3 regions of the Streptosporangium amethystogenes subsp. fukuiense genome follow, and region 1 is predicted to be linked to each of the others. Evidence: riboswitches for the same ligand, from Rfam matches in the RefSeq annotation. Region 1 holds a riboswitch; each other region holds the start of a gene.
What was found. A riboswitch is a leader RNA that binds a small molecule or an ion and turns the genes downstream of it on or off. The one in region 1 is predicted to bind cobalamin.

Region 1 (7,361 bases):
CCAGGGGCGTGTCGTTCACGAGGGCAGCCCCGGCGAGCTCATCGACAGAAGTCACGCCGGCTCCCTTGAGGACGCCTACTTCACACTCATCGAGAGGACCGTGTGATGAAGGGACTCGGCAACGTCATCGCGATCGAACTCAAACTGGCCGTGCGCGATCCGATGGCCGCCTTCTTCGCACTGGCCTTCCCCGCGGTCATCCTGTGGGTGAAGATGCGCAACGGCGGCACGCTGCCCGGCGGGCTGCCCGTCATCGACGCCGTCGTCCCGATGCTCAGCGTCTTCGTCGTCGGCCTGGCCTCCCTGGTCGTCCTGCCGGCCACCCTGGCCCAGTACCGCGAACGCCACGTGCTCAAGCGGCTGCGCGCCACCCCGGCCTCTTCCACCATGATCTTCGGCGCCCAGTGGGCCGCGCACATGCTGCTGGCCGTACTCGGCACCGCTCTGCTCACCGTCATCGGCCTGGCCGCCTACGGCCTGAGCGGGCCGGCCAACCTTGCCGACGTCGTCCTCGCCTGGGTCCTCGGCGCCCTCAGCCTCGGTTCCATCGGGCTGCTCATCGGCGCCCTGGTGCCCAGCGGCCGCGCCGCCACGGTGATCGGCCTGGCCGTCTTCTTCCCCATGGTCTTCGTCTCCGGCGCCATGAGCGCCCGCGAGACACTGCCGGAGTCGATGCGCTCCATCGGCGACCTGACCCCCATGGCACCCGCCGTCCAAGCCATCCGCGCCGGCTGGGAAGGCCACCCCGTCTCTCCGCTCACCCTCGCCGTCATGGCCGCGATCTTCATCGTCGCCGGCGGGGCCGCGCTGAAGGCGTTCCGCTGGTGACAGGCACCGAACCCGACGTCTCGCGATGGGACCGCGCCTGGCCGGTCCTGCCGTACCTCTTCATCCTGCTACCGACGGTCTTCGCCCTGCTGCGGGACTGGAGGCTGGACGTGCTGGTCCTGGCGGTGTTCGTCGGAGCCTGGCACTGGTTCATGGTCTCCTCGCGATTCAGCCGGATCGAGCGGCCGGCGGTGGCGATCGTCTACTTCATCGTGATGCTCGCCTTCATCGCGGTGCTGGTCAGGATCGACTCGCTGTTCACGGTGGCCGGTCTGGGCGCGTTCGTCCAGTCCTTCGCCCTGCTGCGCGGGTGGATGGCCTACCTGGGGGTGGCCGCCACAGCCGCCGTGCTGGTCGGCGTCCGCCCCGATCCCCGGCCGCCGAGCGAGATGGTCTTCTCCTTCCTGCTCGCCGTCCTGATCACCTCGACCGTCGGCCTGTTCATCCAGACCATCTCGGAGCAGAGCCGGCAGCGCCAGGAAATGATCGCGCAGCTGAAGGCCGCCGGCACCGAACTGGTCGAGCTGGCGGAGGAGAAGGCGAGACTGCAGGCGCAACTGCTGACCAGCGCCCGCGAGGCGGGCGTGCTCGGCGAGCGCCAGCGGATGGCCAGGGAGATCCACGACACGATCGCCCAAGGGCTGACCGCCATCCTCACCCAGCTCGAAGTCGCCGAGAACGTCATTGAGAACGTGCCTGCCGCCCGCTCCAGACTGAACACCGTACGCACGCTGGCCAGGGACAGTCTCAACGAGGCCCGCCGGTCGGTTCTGGCGATGCGCCCTGCTCCGCTGGAGGAGGCCCAGCTCTCGGCCGCCCTCGAGGACGTCGCGGCCACCTGGTCACAGACGACCGGCATGCCGGTTCCGGTGTCGGTCACCGGCGAGGCCAGACCGCTGCACGCCGAAGTGGAGACGACCCTGCTGCGAGTGGCTCAGGAGGCGTTGGCCAACGTCGGCAAGCACGCCTCTGCCAGCAGGGTCGCCGTTACCCTGTCCTACATGGAGGATGTGGTGGTGCTCGACGTGCGCGACGACGGATCCGGGTTCGACCCCCAGACGGTGAACCTGTCGGTCGCGGGCGGATTCGGGCTCATCGCGATGCGTCAGCGGGTCACCCGGCTGGCCGGTGACTTCGAGATCGAGACCGCTCCCGGCCAGGGAACGGGCGTCTCCGCCACGGTGCCCGCCATCCCCGCCGACCCCGGAAACGTGTGAGGCATGCCGATTCGTATCATCGTCGTGGACGATCACCCGGTCGTCCGCGACGGGCTACGCGAGATCTTCTCCACCGATGAGGCCTTCGAGGTCGTCGGCGAGGCGGCCGACGGGCCGGAGGCTCTCGCCCTGGCGCGGCTGACCGACCCCGATCTCGTGCTCATGGACCTGCGGATGCCGAAGATGAGCGGCACCGAGCTGATCCGCCGGCTGCGCGAGCAGAAACCGGGCATCAACGTGCTGGTCCTGACCACGTTCGACAACGACGCGGACGTGCTGCCCGCCATCGAGCAGGGCGCCACCGGCTACCTGCTCAAGGACACCCCGCGTGTCGAGCTGCTCCGCGCCGCGCAGGCGGCCGCCCGCGGCGAGACGGTGCTGTCCCCCGCCGTGGCCGGGCTGCTCACGCGGAAGGTACGCGCCCCCGAGCGGCAGACGCTGAGCCGGCGGGAGCTCGAAGTGCTCGGGCTGATCGCCCGCGGCGCCACCAATCGCGAGGTCGCCGCGAAGCTGTTCATCACCGAGGCGACGGTCAAGACACACCTGCTGCACATCTTCGCCAAACTCGGGGTGAAGGACCGGGCAGCCGCGGTGGCGGCGGCCTACGAGACCGGGCTGCTCAAGCGGGCTTCAGAGACCTGATCAAGGGCGCCCGGTGCGCCGGTCCTGAGTACCGGTGTCACCACGTGAGCCGTGTCCTGCTGCAGGCGGCCCGCGCGGTGCGTTCCGCTGGAGAGATGGGCAAGACCAGGCTGGAACGGCGTCCGCGGTGCCGTGACAGATCACCCCACATTGACGGCCCGCTCTAAAAAAGGTTACATTGCGGACGATTTCGCGGTGGTCCGAGGGAAGTCCGGTGAGAAGCCGGTGCGGTCGCGCCACTGTATCCGGAACGTGAGTTCCGGGAGCCAGGTTACTTGGCCGCCGCGTCCTCACATGTCGGGACGCGTCATCCCCAAGGAGGCTACTCATGCGTGAGCTGTCCGTTTCTCAGCCCGTTCCCCTTTCCCACCTGGCCCGCTGGCTCGTGGCGGTTCCGCTGCTCCTGCTGGTGGCCTACCTGGTCACCTTCGACCAGGGGGTGGTGTCGCAGGCGGGCGACTATCTGCACGAACTCATGCACGACGGGCGCCACCTGCTCGGCGTTCCCTGCCACTAGACGCGCGCCGTGATACGTACCCTGCTGCTCCGCGGCCTGCTCGTCGGGCTGGTCGCCGGGCTGATCGCCGCCGCGTTCGCCTACCTGCTGGGCGAGCCGAACATCGACCAGGCCATCGCGCTCGAAGAGGCCGCCTCCCACGCCCAGAGCGAGGCCGGGCACTCCCACGGGGAGGAGGCACTGGTCAGCCGGTCCGGCCAGCGGGCCGGGCTCTTCCTCGCCCTGGCCCTGTACGGCATGTCCGTGGGGGGTGTCTTCTCCCTCGTCTTCGCCGGGCTGCGCGGCCGGATCGGCCCCCGCTCCGACGCGGTGCTGGCCGCGACGATGGCCGCCACGGCGTTCGTCGCGCTCGTGCTGGTGCCGTTCGTCAAGTACCCGGCCAACCCGCCCGCCGTCGGTGACCCGGACACCATCGGCAGCCGGACCGTGCTCTACCTGGTCCTGGTCGCCATCGGCCTGCTGTCCGTGGCGGTGGGCGTGGCCTGCGCCCGCAAGGTGCCGGCCAGGCCCTGGCTCGCCGGCGCGGCCGGTTTCCTGGTCCCCGTGATCGTCACCCTGCTCGTGCTGCCGACGGTCAACGAGGTGCCCGACGGCTTCCCCGCCCAGCTGCTGTGGGACTTCCGCGTCTCCTCCCTCGGCACCCAACTCGTGCTCTGGTCGGCCATCGGCGTCCTGTACGGCATCGCCGTGCAGCGCGTCGTTCGCCGTGACGCGCTCGCGGCGGCCCCGAACTGAACATTCGGCGGGCCGGACACGTCAACAGGATCTCGCAGAAAGAAACCTCGTGATCGGTGCCTATCCGTTCAGCGCCGTCGTCGGCCTCGACGACCTCAAGCTCGCGCTGATCCTCAACGCGGTCTCGCCACGGGTGGGCGGTGTGCTGGTCCGGGGGGAGAAGGGGACCGCCAAGTCCACGATCGTCCGCGCGCTCGCCGCACAGCTCCCCGGGGTCAAGGTGATCGCCGGCTGCCGCTTCTCCTGCGACCCGGCCGAACCGGATCCGGCCTGCCCCGACGGCCCGCACGGTACGGGCGAGAGCGGTCAGGAGCGTCCGGCCGCGCTGGTGGAGTTGCCCGTCGGCGCGTCGGAGGACCGGCTGGTCGGCGCGCTCGACATCGAGCGCGCGCTCACCGAGGGGGTCCGGGCGTTCGAGCCTGGCCTGCTCGCCGCCGCGCATCGAGGTGTCCTCTACGTCGACGAGGTCAACCTGCTGCACGACCACCTGGTGGACCTGCTGCTCGACGCCGCCGCGCTCGGCACCTGCTTCGTCGAGCGCGAATCGGTCTCGGTACGGCACGCGGCGCGGTTCCTGCTGGTCGGCACGATGAACCCGGAGGAGGGCGAGCTGCGGCCACAGCTCCTGGACCGTTTCGGGCTGACCGTCGAGGTGCGGGCGTCCAGGAATCCGGACGAGCGGGCCGAGGTGGTACGGCGCCGGCTGGCCTTCGACGCCGATCCCGCCTCCTTCGCCGCCGGGTGGGCGGAACAGGAGGCGGCCCTGGCGCGGCGGATCGCCGAGGCCAGGGAGCGGGTCACCAAGGTCGTGCTGCCGGATGCCCGGCTGCGCCAGATCGCGGCGGTGTGCGCCGCCTTCGAGGTGGACGGGCTCCGGGCCGATCTGGTCACGGCCAACGCGGCCGTCGCGCACGCGGCCTGGCGCGGCGGCGCCGAGGTCACGGCCGAGGACGTGCGCGCGGCGGCCCGTCTCTCGCTGCCGCACCGCCGCCGCCGGGACCCGTTCGACGCGCCGGGCCTCGACGAGTCACGGCTCGACGACCTGCTGGCGGAACACGGCGGCGACGAGCCGGACGGTCCGGACGGCGGCCCGGACGGCTCCGGCGGTCCGGGTGATTCGGACGGTCCCGAGGGACCCGCGGACTCCGGGGACGCTCCGGAGAGCGGCTCCGCGGAAGGTTCCGTGCGCGCCGGTTCCGATGAGGGGGACTCGCACGACGACGGGGCCGGCGCCTCCGCTGCTCCAGGTGCCTCCGACGGGAACGGCACCCCGCCGGATCTTCCCGCCGCGGAACCGTACCGGGTGCGCCCCTTCCAGGTCCCCGGGCTGGGCGACGGCGCCTCGGGCCGGCGGTCACGGGCCCGGACCCCCAACGGGCGGACCACCGGATCGCGGGTTCCCGCCGGGCGGCTCCAGCGGCCGCACCTGCCGGCGACGCTCCGCGCCGCCGCGCCGTACCAGCGCGAGCGCGGCCGCAGTGGCCCCGGCCTGCTGGTACGTGACACCGACCTGCGCGAGGCCGTCCGCGAGGGCAAGGAGGGCAACCTGGTGCTCTTCGTGGTGGACGCGAGCGGTTCCATGGCGGCCCGGCAGCGGATGCGCGAGGTCAAGGCGGCCGTGCTCGGCCTGCTGCTCGACGCCTACCAGCGGCGGGACAAGGTCGGGCTGATCACCTTCAGGGGGTCCACGGCGGAGTTGGTGCTGCCCCCGACCTCCTCGGTCGAGGTAGGCGCGGCGCGACTGCGGGAGCTGCCGACCGGCGGTCGCACCCCGCTGGCCGCCGGGCTGCGCCGGGCCGCCGAGGTGCTCAGGGTGGAACGGCTGCGCGACCCGGCCAGAAGGCCGCTGCTCGTGGTGGTCACCGACGGCCGGGCCACCTCGGGGTCCGACGTGGCGGCCTCCGCCGCGCTGCTCGCCGGTACGGCGGCGGTCGTGGTCGACTGCGAGAGCGGTCCGGTACGGCTCGGTCTGGCCCTCGACCTGGCGGCCAGACTGGGCGCGCCCGTCGTACGGCTCGACGCGCCGGCGGCGGGCGGTGGGCTCGGCGGGCTCGGCGGGCTCGTCCGCGACCACAGGACCGACTACCGGAAGGCGGTCTGAGATGCCGCGGGGCAAGCCGGACACGGTGCCCGAGGACGGGCTCACCACGCGCCAGCGCCGCAACCGGCCGCTGCTGATCGTGCACACCGGGCCGGGTAAGGGGAAGTCCACCGCCGCCTTCGGGATGGCGCTGCGCGCGTGGAACCAGGGCTGGCCGGTCGGGGTGTTCCAGTTCGTCAAGTCGGCGAAGTGGCGCATCGGCGAGGAACGGGCGCTCGTGCTGCTCGGCGAGTCCGCCGAGGGCGGCAGCGTGACCTGGCACAAGATGGGCGAGGGCTGGTCGTGGATCCAGCGGCCGGGCAGCGAGGAGGACCACGCCGCCGACGCCCGCGAGGGCTGGGAGCAGATCAGGCGCGACCTGGCCGCGGAGACCTACCGCTTCTACGTGCTCGACGAGTTCACCTACCCGCTGAAATGGGGCTGGCTGGACGTGGACGACGTGGTCGCCACCCTGGCCGCGCGACCGGGCAACCAGCACGTCGTGATCACCGGCAGGGACGCCGACCCGAGGCTGGTCGAGGTCGCCGACCTGGTGACCGAGATGGGCAAGGTCAGGCACCCGATGGACGCCGGGCAGAAGGGCCAGAAGGGCATCGAATGGTAGTGCCGCGACTGGTGATCGCCGCGCCGTCCTCGGGCAGCGGGAAGACCACCGTCGCGACCGGCCTGATGGCGGCGCTGCGCGCGCGGGGCCTGCGCGTATCCCCGCACAAGGTGGGACCCGATTACATCGACCCCGGCTACCACGCACTCGCCACCGGACGCCCCGGCCGCAACCTCGACCCCTGGCTGACCGGTGAGGACCGGGTCGCGCCGCTCCTCCTGCACGGCGCGCGGGACGCCGACATCGCGGTGGTCGAGGGGGTCATGGGCCTGTACGACGGCGCCGGGAGCGGGGACTCCGCCTCCACCGCGCACGTCGCCAGGCTGATCGGTGCGCCGGTGGTCCTCGTGGTGGACGCCGCGCGGCAGGGCAGGTCGGTGGCCGCGCTGGTGCAGGGCTTCGTCTCCTTCGACACCCGGGTCCGGCTGGCCGGGGTGATCCTCAACCGGGTCGGCTCGCCGCGGCACGAGGAGATCTGCCGCGCCGCGCTGGACGAGAGCGGCATCTCGGTACTGGGCGTGATCCCGCGGGTGGACGGGGTGGCGACCCCCTCCCGCCATCTCGGGCTGATCCCGGCGGCCGAGCGCAGCGGGGACGCGGTGGCGGCGGTGGAGCGGATGGGCGCCCTGGTCGCCGGCTCCTGCGACCTCGAAGGACTGGTGGCCCTGGCACGCTCGGCGCCACCGCTGCCCGCGCGCCCCTGGACCCCGTTCCTCT
Region 2 (7,361 bases), 1.7 Mb from region 1:
CGCACCTTCCTCACCGAGGCCATCATCAACGACAGCCGACTTGTCATCCTCTGCGTCGTCGGCGACCTCCTCGCCGTCCTCGGCCCGTGCGTCTTCCGTATCGGGGTCGGCGGATTCTGGGTCCGGCTCCGGCGGCGGCCCGGTCGGGGCGGCCGCGTCTTTGGCGGCCGCAAGGACCTCGCCGAAGACCTCCAGCAGCCGCTCGGACTCGGCGCGGTGCTGCTCGCGCAGCTCCTCCAGCCGGTCCTTGCCCTTGCGATGGATGATCGCCAACCGCTTACAGAACATGTCGGTGACCTCGTCCCGCGCCGCCGCACGCAGCACGTGGATCAGGCTGGCCAGCAGGGTCAGGCGCTTGGCCTCGCCGATCCTGACGAAGTCCTCGACCGTAGTGGTCCTGGCCTCCCCGGCGAAATGCCCGACCTTCCCCGGCGGGATCCCGTCCAGCCACCTCTCGGTGGGGCCGAAGGAGTCCAGCCACTGCGTGTGCTCCAGGCGCTGCTTGAACTTCGTCAGGCTCGCCGCCTTCGGCGGATCCTTCAGCTTGTCGAAGCCGCTGCGCCTGGTCGCCGGATCCACCATCATCAAAGCGTGCAGTCCCGAACGCCGGGCCGGATCGATCCGGCCCGCCGCGGCGTCGAAGAAGCCCCGGTTGACCCGGGCCCGGATGGTCTTCGTCGACAGGTCCAGCGTGGTGTAGCCGGGAAGCTCACAGCCCTTCTTCACCAACACGTCCAACGCCACGTTGATCAGGTCAGCCGGGTTGTCCTTAGTCTGGGCGGCCTGCTCGATCGCCTCCTCGGCGATGCCCCGCGCCTGTGCGGAGTTGTCTTCACCCCCAGCCGCTTGCGAACCAGATCGCGCTGACGCTTCGCCGTGCGCACGGCATCCACTTCGGCAGCGACGCTGGCCGGGAGGTTCAGCGCGTCGCGGACGTGTTCGACAACGGCGTCCGGCACGTCCTCCAGCTTTGGGAAGTAGCCCAGGCGTCGGTAGCTCTTGAGCCACATCATCAGGGCCAGCAGATGCGCGTCGGTCGAGGACTTGTCCCGCGCCCACTCGATCTCGTCGTCCGACGGGGTGAACGCGTCGGCCAGATCACGCGACGCCATCCGCTTGAACGTCGGGTAGGCGGTGCGATCGATCGACGTCACACGCACCTCGAAGATACGACCGACAGGACCCCGGGCATCATAGCCATGGCCGCTATTCGCTCGCTCAGCGCCTCCACCACGGGGATACTGCATGTCGATGATCGAATATGACAGTCCGGCCTCGTTTCGCGGTCAGCTCCAACGGGGACGCGGTGCCGCAGTGCATCGCACGTCGACCGCTCCCGGCGCCGTCGACGCGGTGTATGAGTGCGTGATTACGGACACGCGCTGGGACCGACAAGTTGATCAACGCGACAGCTACCTCGCCGGTCTCATCGCTCGGCTCGACCTGCCACTGGCACCGATCCAACAGCACCTGCTCACGTACGACGGCGAGGACGCCGAACCGGTTGAGCTTGCCTTGCAGGTCCTTGCCCTGCTTCCGATGGTCGGTCGACTCGACGCGGCGGCCGTGCTGCGCGGGTACGCGATCGACGGGCCGCATTGGTCCACGGCACTGGAGGCGATCGGCGACAGCGGGGCGATGAAGCTTCCCGCCATCTGGGACGGGCTCGCTGACGACATCATCGCCAACCGCGACGATGCCCAGCTTGCACAGGCGATCTGGTGCGACACGGAGCCGTGGACGACGTTCGCGCAGTCCCGGCCACGGGTCCGGCGAATCATCGACGAGCTCAAGGCCTCCCGTTCACCCGGACCGGCCAGGCGCGACACACGACCCGAAATCGTCGCCATCGACAACGAAGACCTGATCGGGCTTGTCGCTGCCGGCGGCTCCGAGCGGCGGCGGGCGCTGGAGGAACTGGGTAGGCGCGGCGATCGCATCGTCTTCGACTTCGCCGAAGACCCCGGCCTACGCAACGCGGCCGGGTGGCTGCCGGGTATCCCACAGGCGCTCCACCACCTTGGGCCAGACGCGCTGCCACGCGCCCGCACGTGGATCGGCAGCGGCGACGACACACTCGTCGCGTTCGGGGAGCGTGTCTTGGCAGAGGTCGGTGACCGGGGCGATGCGCCGGTGTTGCTGGCCGCGTTGCACCGCACAGTCGTCGCTGGGGAATGGTGCGCTGCCGAGGTTCCAGCACGAGGCCTGGGCCGGTTGGGGATCCATGAAGCCGCGAGCGAGCTCATGGCCGCGTGGGAAGGCACGGTTCATTCACTTGCCCGGGAAGCGTTCCTGGACGGGCTTCGGGGATGTACGCCGCATGAAGCCGAAGCCGTCATGGTCGAGGGACTTGACGATTGCGAGCCAACGGTTCAGCAGCGCGCGTGTGAGGCAGCGCCAGATACGGCCGCAGTCCGCTTGCGTCTGCGGGAGTTGACTGCCGATCCCCTGACACCTGAGGTTCATGAGGCCGCGAACACGAAACTGCAGGTCCTGGCCATCAGTCCCTGAGCTTCTCACCCGCGCAGCATTACCTGACCAGAAACCGGCGTCGACCTGCGGGGAAGCACTACCAAGATCGGGTCATGGCCCCTTTCTCACGTATTCAGTTCCCAGCCCTAGGCAGGAGGTCGAGGGTATCGGTGAGGGCGGCGCGGCCCCTGCGCAGGGCAGCGGCCGGGGCGGCCCCTGCCGGTCCCTGCCAGCGGAGATAGACCATGGTGGAGCCGTGGCGCACGGCCACGGCGATGTGCGCCACGGAGTCGTGACGGGCAGGACGGCGCTGCGAGCCAGGGCGCCGCACGGCGAAAGCCTCGATCTCTCCTGTCCAAGAACCCCTGGTGAAGGGCTCGAGGCGGCGGTCGATGCTGTAGGACAGCGCGTCGTCGGAGTCGCAGGGCTTCACCCCCTTGCCAGTCGAGACGCCCCAACGGGCCCGGAGGATCGGCCGGATGCGTGCCTGTTCGGCGCTCTGCTCGTCGGCCAGGAACAGCACGTCCTCACGGATGGAGACCTCGCCGATCAGACGGCGCGTGATGGCCGGAGCACCGCCGTGCACGTTCTCGTCGAAACCCGACGGGCAGACCAGATCATGCAAGAGACCAACAGGGTCGGGCCACGGCCTCATGTCCTTGCCGTAGACGGACGGCGGAGGCAGGGCCGCGGCCATCATGGTCGAGGTGGCCCGCGAGGTGACGCCGGCCGGGGCGGGCGCGGAGGGGGCGCCGCCCACGGCGGCCAGCACGGACGCCGCCGCCTCGGTGCCCTGGAGCAGCGGGCTCTGGCCCGGCCTGCCGCCTGCCTCGAACGCCCAGGCCCACGACACCTCGGCCAGCAGCGCGCCGCGTGCGGCCACGATCGTCACCCTGGCGCCCGAGTCGCCGTACTCCGTCCAGCTCTCCGTGGTGACCAGGACCCGCACCCCGTGCCACCCCCAGCGATCGAAATCGGCCACGTCACTGATCGCATCGCCCTCCCGAGGGCGGCGGCCACACTCCTCGGCGCCGCGCCGGGTCGCCGCGACCAAGCGGCTCGCCTGATCGGGTGAAGTGATCCAGAACCGTACCTCCAGCGGATCGGCCACCTCCGGAGCGTGCAGCTCGCCGGTGTAGGCGGGCACGCCCTCAGGCGGCAGCCGCGCCTCGATGCCCTGCTTCTGCTCCGGCCAGCACCAGTGCAGGAGGGGCGTGTCCAGGCTCATCGCGAAGGGGGCGAAGGTGAGGTCCGGCAAGAAGCTCTCGAAGACCTCGTCGTCCAGACGGTCCCGCAGTCGCTCGGCGATCTCCTCGGCCGAGGCCGCCGCGTCCGCGGGCATCGGCAGCGCAGGCATCTTCAACTGGTCGAAGCCACCCAGGGTGAACAACAAAGTGGCGGCCGCAGCCGCGATGCGCAGCCCAGGACGCCTGGAAAGATCCACAACGGACATGATGCCGTACACCCGGCCAAGTTCACCGGAAAGCGATCAAGGAGCTCTTTCCGACCTGGCCCGCTCCTCCCGAACGTGTCCCCGGCCGCCAAGTAGCGGCACGGCTCTGTTTTCGGAAGTGCCGAGCTGGGCTTTCACCCTTGCGTTATGTGTGTTCTCCGAAGCAGTGGTCATTTCCGCTTGGGGTCGCTTCCGAGAAAACGATCTTCTTAGAAGCCCGATGACCCGCGCACATAGACCTACTTTGGGGCTGGGGCCGTGTTCGGGAGAAGCACGCCATCTACGGTCGCAACCCCGACGGGCGATCGTCACGGCCTCGCCACGATCCCTCGAAGTCGGGGACATGGCCGGGGTCCGCGAGTCAGGGGCGGGGCCATGCGAGAGGTGACCTTGCCGGGTGGTCCTTTGGGCGGGGCGACGGTACCCGGGCCGATGGTGCTGGCGGACGAGGCGTTGGAGACCGGGGCGTTGGAGACCGGGGCGTACATGGTCGTCCCCGGTGAGGAGCGTCGGGCGGTGTAGGAGCCGCTCCAGGACGCCGATCCCTGGATCTGGCACTACCGCGGAATGCTGTCGCTCTGACGTTGCTGGGTTGGGCGGCCCCGGTGAGCGGGACCGAGCGCGCGTGGCGGCGGCGGCCGGGACCGGCCTCCAGGCCGGTCCCGGCCGCGCGGCGGGCCGCGCGGCCGTGGGGCCGCCCCTTGACCCCTATGGGGGTCCCCGTAGTAATCGCGGAAAATACAACGGATATGGGTCTGCCTGCGTAGATAGAGCTTGACCCGCCATCCACATGATCATGTTGCCAAGGAGTCTCCGCAGATCAGCGGCGACATCGTTGGATTCACAGCAATTACTACCGGAACCCCTTGTAGATGGTGGCGTCAGGTTGGGTGAGTTAACGGTGGCCGAGGCCGCTCGTCCCCCATTGGTCGTGATGGATGGCGGCGGCCAGCGGGCGCCGTCGCCGCCATCCGTGCCGTTCCAGATCAGGGGCCTCTTCGAGGTGGGTGACGGGACCGAGACACAGCCACGCGACCGGACGGATCTGAACGGGGATACCGAGCAGGTCCCGCACAAAAGGCTCACGGTAGAACGACACCCAGCCGATGCCGAGCCGTTCGGCGGTCGCGGCCAGCCACAGGTTCTGGATGGCCAGGCACACCGAGTACAGGCCGGCGTCGGCGATGGCGTGGCGGCCGAGCACCGCGGGACCGCCCCTGTCCTGGTCATAGGTGACCACGACGGACAGCGTCGACTCGCGCACCCCGTCGATCTTGATCTGGGCGAACCGCCGGGCGGCCTCGTCATCGAGGGTGGCGGCGAAGGTCGCCCGCTCGTGCTGGACGTGGTCGTGGAAGGCGCTGCGGATCTCGGCGTCGCGCACCACGACGAAGTCCCACGGCTGGGACAGCCCGACGCTGGGGGCGGCGTGAGCCGCCGACAGCACGCGGTGCAGCACCTCGTCCGGCACGGGTCCGCCGGTGAACTGGCCTCGCACGTCGCGGCGGCGGTGAATGACATCGTAAAGCTGGCTGTTCATGGGCAGGCTCCCGCTGCGTCGTGCCCCTGGCGGGGCGATGGGCGCGAGGCCGGTCTTCGGACTCCCGGATCAACGCCTGACCGCCCGCCTTCCCAGCCCTTACGAGCCAGTGGCTGTGCTTCGCACGTGGACGGCGGCTTCCCGGTCACCGCGGCGGGCCCGTGCCGGAATCACACCGGCTTCCCGATTCTCCTCGCGACCGCAAGGCACCTCGCAACAGTTCGCCGAGAGTACGATAGTTGATCACCTCACCGCTTGCGATTGTGGCCGGGCCGGGCCGGGTCCTTGACCCCTATAAGAACAATTCGGCAACTCGCTCCAAGAGATCGTTGTCAGGTCTCATGATCTGCGCGACAGATCGTGCTCAGGATCTGTGTGACACTTCGCCGAGTGCTGGCGGACTGGAAAGCGGCGACGCCTCTGATCAGGGACACGCCAGGCGTGGCAATCTTGCTTTGCGTATTCGGATCGCTACTTTTTGCATGCGTCTCGTTGATGCGCGCACCCTGATTCGTTTGTCCGCAGGAAGAGGAACATGCACCACATCCGCATATCTGGCTTCTTCGTCATGCTCACCTCGGCATTGGCAATCGCCTGCGCCCCTGTCCCCGCGGCCATGGCCGTCACCTCCCCCGTGCTTCAGGCGGATCCTCCCAAGGAGGAAACCTGCCCCAACGGGCAGCCGAAACCGTGCGGCGCCCAGGAGGAACGCGGCGGCGTCGACGCCGACCGAGAAGAGACCAAGAAGGACACGGCCAAGGCCAAGGAGGACATCGCCGAGGCCAAGAAGAAGGTGGAGGAATGCCCTCCGACCTCCAAGCAGTGCATGGAGAACCTCATCGGCGACGGCGGCCAGCAGCGCAAGGACCTCGACGACACCCGGCAGGCGCTGGCCAACTTCCGGCCCGCACCCTCAGACAACGCCGCATCCGCCATCGCCGAAGCGTGTGACGAGTTCGCCGCGGGCCTGCCTGCCGCACTGCGCAACTCCCCTGACTTCTCCCAGCTGACCGGTGTCTGCGAGCTGATGAACCCATGACCGCCGTGAACTCTCCTCTTCGTTGGACACCGATGGTTTTCACCGCCGTCCTGGTCGCGCTCGTTCCGGCGACCGCCTTGGCCACCCCCGCACCCGGTGTGCCCGACGTTCCTGTCGCCCGGGCCTTCGACGGCGACAAGCCGCTGCCATCAGTGGACGAGGCGGTCAGGCGGTGCGCGGAAAATCCCGGCGCCTGCCGCTTCCGTATCGACTCACAGGCTTCCGGTGAGTACTACAGTGCCGTGAAGTCCCTGGGCAACGCGGTCATCAACTGCACCAAGGACCCGATCACCGTGGAACGCCAGGTCACCTTGCGTACCGGCAGCACAGATAACCTCGGTGGTGAGATAACCGGCAACATCTCGGTCGAGGGGCAGGTCAACGCCTCCGGCGAGGTCTCCGCAGGGGTGTCGGGAGAAGGTAGCGGGACCTTCACCACACCCAACACCCAGCAAGGGCCATACGCGGCGTTCAGTGCCAAAGGAGGGGCGAACGGCAGCGGAAAGCTGGCGGGCTCGCTCGGCGCCAAGGGCGCCTTCGAGGGCGCCTTCAAGCTCCACTACCAGCGCAGCTGGACCACCGAGAACACCGAGGCGACCCAGTACACCACCACCGTCCGCTCGGGCGACGCCCTGGTTTTTGGGGCCAGCTCCGCCATGCAGCGGGTCGCGGGAAAGATCACCATCGGCGGCCTGCAGGTGCGCAACGTCACGGTCGACGGCCCCTCGACCGTGAACACCAGCACCTTCGTCGCCGACACCTTCACCGTGCCGGGCGACACCTGCGACCGGTTGCGGCCCGCGAGCAAGACCGCCGTGGAAGACACCGTCAATCGCGGATTCCGCAGGGCTGATCGC
Region 3 (7,361 bases), 2.8 Mb from region 1:
ACGGCGGGGAGCCACTCGCAGGAGACGTTCCTCGGGCAGTCGGGCCCCACGGTGGTTCCCGCAGTGGTTCCCGCAGTGGTTCCTGCGGTGGTTCCCGCGATGCTTCCCGCGGCGGGAGCCGCCGCGAGGGCCGCCGGCATCACCGTGGGCAGGGGGGAGGGGGCCGAGGCGAGCACAGTGGTGATCTTCGTGGCAGGCTCCGTCGCGGGTTTCACGACGATGTCCGTGACGGGTTCGGGCGTGGGGGTGGGGGTGGGGCCGTGCGCGCGGCGCTGTGCCATCGGAGCGGGCGGTTCGGAGAGTGGTGCCCGCAGCGTGGGGAGGCCCGGCGTCGCGGGCAGTACCACCCGTTCGCCGTCATCGGTCACCCGCGCGGCACCGGCCCGGATCGTCGCGTAGACCTCGTCGGCGAAGGACCGTGCCGCCTCCGTCCCCACGGCGCCCTCCTCCGGTACGCCGGGATAGCGGGCCACCGCGCCGTACCAGCCCGCCGGGCCGGCGTCGGGGCTCCCGCCGGTGCGGCGCCGGTAGTCGGCGAGCAGTGCGGCACCGCCCATGATGTTGGCGGAGGGGTCCTCGCGCAGTCGGCGGAGGGGCAGGCCGGTCAGTTCCGAGGCCCGTCGCAGGGTGTCCCGGGGTGGCGCCGCCGCGGTGGTCGGAAGGGCGATCACGCGTGGCCGGGTCTCGTCGCCGCGCGGGTCCTCGCCGACACCGTGGGGCCGACCCGGCCTGGCCCGGCCGTCGACCAGATGCATCGGGCCGTAACCGGCGGAGACGCTGGGCAGCCCGCGGTGGCCCTCCCAGCGGGACTCCAGGTAGGAGACCGCGAGCAGCACGCTCTCCGGTACCCCGTACGTCCGCGCCGCCTTCGCGAAGGCGGCCTGTCTGCCGGACCGCGCACCCGTCCCCGCCGATGACGACGGGCCGGCGACAGCGCCGGGGGAGGCCGCGGCCGTGGCGGGTGCCGGGCGCTTCCGGGGCCAGGTCGGCCGATCCCCCGGGTACGCCGCCTGTGCCGGGACGGCCGAGACCAGTACGGCGAGAGCGGTGACGACGGTGATCCCCGGCAGACGGCGCATGATGGTTCCTCCCCCTCTGATGGCTACTTAGAGTTATCAGAGATTGCCGATTGTCGCGCGTTGTGGCGGGGTTGCGGCATTGTGGAGATTCTCTGCCCGAAATCGGGCAGAAAACTTGGTGTGCTCTCTCCCGGATGCGTATGGTCCTGCTCTGTGCCCACGACACGGCATCCGTATGAGGATCTGATCACTCACCTGACCCGGACGAGCGCGCTCGGCCCGGGGGAGGCGGCGCGAGTCGTCGCCGATGTGCTGGCCTACTTCTCCGAACCCGTTGAGGATTTCGTCAGGCGGCGTCACGCGGAGCTCAAGGGGAGAGGGCTGGTCAATGACGAGATCTTCCCCAGGCTGATCGCCGAGCTGGCGGTACGCCGTGTCGCCGCACCTGAACTCTCCCTGCGTCAGCTGCGCCGGATTGTCTACGGATAAGGAACGGTTACATGTGTGGAATCGTGGCCTATGTAGGGCCCAAGGACGCGGCACCCATCCTGCTGGAGGGTCTGCAGCGTCTTGAATACCGAGGTTACGACTCGGCCGGGGTGGTGGTCTCCAACAAGGGCCTGAAGATGCGCAAGGTCAAAGGCAGGGTGGCCGACCTGGCGGCGGTCGTGCCCGCGCGGTTCAAGGGCGGGCTGGGCATCGGCCACACCCGCTGGGCCACCCACGGCGCGCCCAGCGACGTCAACGCCCATCCTCATCTGTCCGGCGACGAGCGCATCGCCGTCGTGCACAACGGCATCATCGAGAACGCCGACGAGCTGCGCGCCAAGCTGGAGGCCGACGGCGCGATCTTCCTGTCGGAGACCGACACCGAGGTGCTCTCGCACCTGATCGCTCGTACGGTCAAGGAGTCCGACTCTCTGGAGGAGGCCGTCCGGACCGCGCTCAAGCGGGTCGTCGGCACGTACGGCATCGCGGTGATCGACTCCGAGCGCCCCGGTGAGGTGGTGGTGGCCCGCAACGGGAGCCCCATCGTGCTGGGCATCGGGGAGAAGGAGATGTTCGCCGCCTCCGACGTCGCCGCGCTGGTCCGCTACACCCGCCAGGTGGTCCACCTGGAGGACGGCGAGATCGCCGTGCTCAAGGCGGACGGGTTCAACACCTTCGCCAGCGACGCGCGGGAGACGGCCAAGGAGACGCTGACCGTCGACTGGGAGGCGGGGCACTACGACACGGGCGGCTACGAGCACTACCTGCTCAAGGAGATCTCCGAGCAGCCCGACACCGTGGCCAGGACGCTTCGCGGGCGTCTGGACGACCGCTTCCACATCGCCCACCTGGGCGGCCTCAACATGGACGCGCGGGAGACCCGCTCATTCCGTCGGGTGAAGATCATCGGCTGTGGTTCCGCGTACTACTCGGGCCAGATCGGCGCGCAGCTCATCGAGGAGCTGGCGCGCATCCCGGCCGACGCGGAGCCGGCCAGCGAGTTCCGCTACCGCAGCCCGGTGGTGGAGGCGGACACCCTGTACGTGGCGATCAGCCAGTCGGGGGAGACCTATGACACCCTCGCCGCCGTCCAGGAGCTCAAGCGCAAGGGCGGCCGGGTGCTCGGCATCGTCAACACCGTGGGCAGCGCGATCGCCCGCGAGTGCGACGGCGGCGTCTACCTGCACGCGGGTCCCGAGGTCTCGGTGGCGAGCACGAAGGCGTTCACCTCGACCGCCGTGGCCTTCGCGCTGCTCGCGCTGCACCTCGGCCGGGTGCGGGACCTGTCTCCCGCCGACGGCCGCCGGATCTGCGAGGGCCTGCGGAGGCTGCCGGACCAGATCAAGGAGATCCTGGCGCTGGAGCCGCAGCTCCAGGAGCTGGCGAAGAAGTACGCCGAGGCGCCGAGCATGATGTTCGTAGGCCGGGTCCGGGGGTATCCGGTGGCCCGCGAGGGCGCACAGAAGCTCAAGGAGATCTCCTACGTGCACGCCGAGGCGTACCCGGCCAGCGAGCTCAAGCACGGGCCGCTGGCGCTGATCGGCCCGGACATGCCGACCGTGGCGATCGTCCCCGACGACGAGCTGCTGGACAAGAACCTCACCACGCTGGGTGAGATCCGCGCCCGGGGCGGCCGGGTGCTCATGGTCGGTCACCGCGCGGTGGACCTCAAGCTGGCCGACGACTGCGTGGTGGTGCCCAGGAACGAGATCGAGCTGGACCCGATCCTGCTGTCGATCCCGCTTCAGCTCTTCGCCTACCACGCCGCCGTGGCGCTGGGGCGGGACGTCGACAAGCCCCGCAACCTGGCCAAGAGCGTCACGGTGGAGTGAGAGGGCTCCCGGGGCGGCCGCCGACGGTGGTCGCCCCGGCCGGGGGCGCGGCGACCCCCGACTGGTAACAGATAGCGATAAGGCGGTAACCTATGGTATAGGGGGTTCTTGGGGGAAGGGGCGCTTATGCGCCGTAGGAGGTTTTTCGCGCTGGTCGCGGGTGCCATGGTCGTCGCGGGCTGCGACCTGAACGGTGACTCCGCCGACTCGGCCGTGGGCCGCCTGAGCATCCTCGAACCCACCGCCGACGGCCACGGCTGGGACGGGATCGCGGGCAGGCTCGCCTCCGTCCTGGTCCTGTCGGGGCTGGCACGCTCCGCCATGGCCGTCGAGCGGCCGGGGCCCCTGGGTTCCGTCCCGCGTGACGCGTTCGGCGCCGTGCGCGGCTCGTTCGCGCGCGAGGGCAGGCTGCTCGTCGCCGCGATGCCGATGGTGACGGCCGCGGAGATCGCCAACACCGCCGCGGTGGTGGACGCCACCACCCCCCTCGCCCGCCTGGTCGGCGACTGGACGGTCCTGGTCGTCCCCTCGGACTCCCGGCTGCGCACCTTCGAGGACTTCGCCGCGGAGCTGCGCCGCACCCCGGCGGCGCTGACGGTCGGCGGCCGGCCGGAGGGCGGTTCCGACCACGTGCTCTACGGCATGATCGGCAAGTGCCTCGGGGTGGACACCCGGTTGCTGGAGTACGCGGGGTTCCACGGTGCCGAGGACGCGGCCGAGGCGCTCCAGGTCGGACGGGTCGCGGCCCTGCTGGGGTCGGCCCGCGCCCTGCGACCCGAGATCGCCGCGGGCCGCCTGCGTCCCCTGGTGGTCTCCTCGGGCAGCCGGCTCGACGGGATCGACGCGCCGACGCTCCTGGAGGTCGAGGTCCGGCTGGAGTACAGCGACTGGTGCGGCCTGCTGGGACCCAAGGGCATGGGCCAGGCGGACCGGGACGCCGCGATCGCCCTGTGTGACAGGATCGACGCCGCGCCGCGCTGGCGCGCCCTGTGCGCGGCCAATGGATGGAGCCGGGTCTACCTCAGCGGTGACGAGTTCCGTCAGTGGCTCTTCACCGAGACGGCCCGCACCCGCGGGGTGCTCCACGAGCTCGGACTGCTGAAGTCTTCCGACACAACTTGTTGGGGTAGTTGCGTCAGACGCCCCTAGATGTAGGATCCTGCTCGTTGCTGGTTCGCCCCGGGAGGGGCGAGGCAAGAGGGAACCCGGTGAGATTCCGGGACTGCCCCGCAGCGGTGAACGGGAACGAAAGCCGTCATGTGAGCACTGGGTGAACCATGCCCGGGAAGCGACGGCCGGTAGGCACGCGCAGGGCGCCCGTGAGTCCGAAGACCTGCCGGTGACGTGATTGTCCAGGGCCTCGTGGGAGGGCCCGCGGAACGAGGCGGTCCGGCGTGCCCGGGATCGCTCGCGGACGCGTGCCCCTCCGGCGGAGCCACAGGGGGAAGTTCGAGCGAGCGAGGGACACCACGTGACACAGGTATTGGCGGAGACGGCGGCGGAGAGCGCGGGGAACGCGCCGGTCGATCGCAGGCAGGCCATCGACGAGGCCGCCGCCCGAGTGATCACCGACCCCGAGAACTCCAAAGTCGCCGCCGCGCTGCTGGCCGAGCTGATCGCCGACGAGGCCGCCGAGCACGGCGTCCGCGGCTTCTCCGAGTCGGTCGCCGCGACGCACGAGGCGGGGTTGATCGCCGACGGGCTCGCGGAGTTCGTGGCCGCCCATGCCGGGGTCCTGGACGCGCTCATCGAGCCGGACGCCGACGCCAGATTCGAGTACTTCGGGCTGCGTACCGTCTACGACCGCTACCTGCTGCGTCACCCGCGCACCCGCAAGGTGCTGGAGCGCCCGCAGCACTTCTTCCTCCGGGTGGCCTGCGGCCTGTCCGAGACCGTCGAGGAGGCCGCCGAGCTGTACGCGCTCATGGCCACCCTGTCCTACCTGCCCAGCTCGCCCACGCTGTTCAACTCAGGCTCGCGCAGACCCCAGCTCTCCTCGTGCTTCCTGCTCGACTCGCCCCGCGACGAGCTGGAGGCCATCTACGAGCGCTACGGGCAGGTCGCGCGGCTGTCGAAGTACGCCGGGGGCATCGGGATCGCCTGGAGCCGGATCCGCTCGCGGGGCTCGCTGATCCGCGGTACCAACGGCCATTCCAACGGCATCGTGCCCTGGCTGCGCACCCTGGACGCGAGCGTCGCCGCGGTCAACCAGGGCGGCCGCCGCAAGGGCGCGGCCTGCGTCTACCTGGAGCCCTGGCACGCCGACGTCGAGGAGTTCCTCGAACTGCGCGACAACACCGGCGAGGAGGCCCGCCGCACGCACAACCTGAACCTGGCCAACTGGATCCCCGACGAGTTCATGCGCCGGGTCGAGGCCGACGGTGTGTGGTCACTGTTCGACCCCAAGGAGGTCCCGCACCTCACCGACCTGTACGGCGCCGCGTTCGACGACGCCTACCGGGCCGCCGAGGCCGAGGGCCGGTTCACCGCGCAGCTCCCCGCCCGCACCCTGTACGGCCGGATGATGCGCACACTCGCGCAGACCGGCAACGGCTGGATGACCTTCAAGGACGCGGCCAACCGGACCTCCAACCAGACGGCCAGGCCCCAGAACGTCATCCATCTGTCGAACCTCTGTACCGAGATCCTTGAGGTCACCAGCGACGCCGAGACCGCGGTCTGCAACCTCGGCTCGATCAACCTGGCCGCCCACCTGTCTCCGGGTTCCGAAGAGGGGATCGACTGGGCGCGGCTGCGTGCGACGGTCCGCACCGCCGTGCGGTTCCTCGACCGCACCATCGACCTGGGCTTCTACCCGACCCCCGAGGCGAGGGCCGCCAACCGGAAGTGGCGTCCGATCGGGCTCGGCCTGATGGGCCTGGCCGACGTGCTGTTCGCGCTGCGACTGCCCTTCGACTCGCCGCGCGCGCTGGAGCTGTCCACCCGGATCTCCGAGGAGATCGCGCTCGCCGCCTACCGGACCTCCTCGGACCTGGCCGTCGAGCGTGGCCGCCATCCCTCGTACGAGGAGACCAGGGCCGCCGCCGGGGTGCTCCACCCCGACCACTACGGGGCCGCGACGTCGGCCGCGTGGACGGAGCTTCGGGAGCGGATCGCCGGAACGGGGCTGCGTAACTCGCTGATGATCGCGATCGCGCCCACGGCCACGATCGCCTCCATCGCCGGTTGCTACGAGTGCATCGAGCCGCAGGTCTCCAACATCTTCAAGCGCGAGACCCTCTCGGGTGAGTTCCTCCAGGTCAACCGCTATCTCGTCGCCGACCTGCGGGCCCGGGGGCTGTGGACCTCGCGGATCCGTGACGCGATCAAGCGCGCCGACGGCTCCGTCCAGGACATTCCCGAGATCCCCGCCGACCTGAGGCTGCTCTACCGGACCGCCTGGGAGCTGCCGCAGAAGGCGCTGATCGACCTGGCCGCCGCGCGCACCCCGTACATCGACCAGTCGCAGTCGCTGAACCTGTTCATGGCCACGCCGACCATCGGCAAGCTCTCCTCGATGTACGCCTACGCCTGGAAGTCGGGCCTGAAGACCACCTACTACCTGCGCTCGCGCCCGGCCACCCGGATCGCGCAGGCCACCGTGGCGGCACCGGCGGCCGGGGAGGTCCCCGTCCTCGACCCCGAGGCCGTCGCCTGCTCCCTGGAGAACCCCGAGTACTGCGACGCCTGCCAGTAGACCTGCCGGCGGCCCGTCCAAGGGCACCCCGTCCCTCCCAGCCACCCCTCGGCCACCCCGAAAGGCGTTCTCCCGATGTTGCTCGACCCCGGCATGGATCTCACCCTGCGGCCGATGCGCTACCCCGAGTTCTACGAGCGCTACCGGGCCGCGATCCGCAACACCTGGACCGTCGAGGAGGTGGATCTCGCCTCCGACCTGGCGGACCTGGCGAGGATGACCTCCGAGGAGCGTCACCTGATCAACCGCCTCGTGGCGTTCTTCGCCACCGGCGACTCGATCGTGGCCAACAACCTCGTCCTCAACCTCTACCAGCACCTCAAC

Region 2: linked by a shared signal. The riboswitch ahead of bluB (5,6-dimethylbenzimidazole synthase) and the one ahead of ACFQVD_RS16040 (CbtB domain-containing protein) in region 1 are both predicted to bind cobalamin.
Region 3: linked by a shared signal. The riboswitch ahead of ACFQVD_RS04095 (ribonucleoside-diphosphate reductase subunit alpha) and the one ahead of ACFQVD_RS16040 (CbtB domain-containing protein) in region 1 are both predicted to bind cobalamin.

Annotation. Positions count from the first base shown of each region.
Region 1 covers NZ_JBHTEE010000001.1:3,806,894-3,814,254, reverse strand. Annotated here, with positions in the region: gene ACFQVD_RS16060 (ABC transporter ATP-binding protein) at 1-106, shown strand, start outside; gene ACFQVD_RS16055 (ABC transporter permease) at 106-828, shown strand; gene ACFQVD_RS16050 (sensor histidine kinase) at 825-2,045, shown strand; gene ACFQVD_RS16045 (response regulator transcription factor) at 2,049-2,687, shown strand; cobalamin riboswitch at 2,853-2,984, shown strand; gene ACFQVD_RS16040 (CbtB domain-containing protein) at 3,016-3,204, shown strand; gene ACFQVD_RS16035 (CbtA family protein) at 3,214-3,939, shown strand; gene ACFQVD_RS16030 (putative cobaltochelatase) at 3,989-6,040, shown strand; gene cobO (cob(I)yrinic acid a,c-diamide adenosyltransferase) at 6,042-6,644, shown strand; gene ACFQVD_RS16020 (cobyrinate a,c-diamide synthase) at 6,638-7,361, shown strand, end outside.
Region 2 covers NZ_JBHTEE010000001.1:2,088,907-2,096,267, forward strand. Annotated here, with positions in the region: gene ACFQVD_RS08950 (DUF4158 domain-containing protein) at 750-1,154, opposite strand; gene ACFQVD_RS08955 (hypothetical protein) at 1,246-2,511, shown strand; gene ACFQVD_RS08960 (hypothetical protein) at 2,606-3,916, opposite strand; gene ACFQVD_RS08965 (hypothetical protein) at 4,301-4,447, shown strand; gene bluB (5,6-dimethylbenzimidazole synthase) at 4,821-5,465, opposite strand; cobalamin riboswitch at 5,496-5,694, opposite strand; gene ACFQVD_RS08975 (hypothetical protein) at 6,001-6,504, shown strand; gene ACFQVD_RS08980 (hypothetical protein) at 6,537-7,361, shown strand, end outside.
Region 3 covers NZ_JBHTEE010000001.1:961,667-969,027, forward strand. Annotated here, with positions in the region: gene ACFQVD_RS04075 (N-acetylmuramoyl-L-alanine amidase) at 1-1,079, opposite strand, end outside; gene ACFQVD_RS04080 (hypothetical protein) at 1,233-1,508, shown strand; gene glmS (glutamine--fructose-6-phosphate transaminase (isomerizing)) at 1,532-3,340, shown strand; gene ACFQVD_RS04090 (tripartite tricarboxylate transporter substrate-binding protein) at 3,467-4,489, shown strand; cobalamin riboswitch at 4,494-4,695, shown strand; gene ACFQVD_RS04095 (ribonucleoside-diphosphate reductase subunit alpha) at 4,812-7,037, shown strand; gene ACFQVD_RS04100 (ribonucleotide-diphosphate reductase subunit beta) at 7,113-7,361, shown strand, end outside.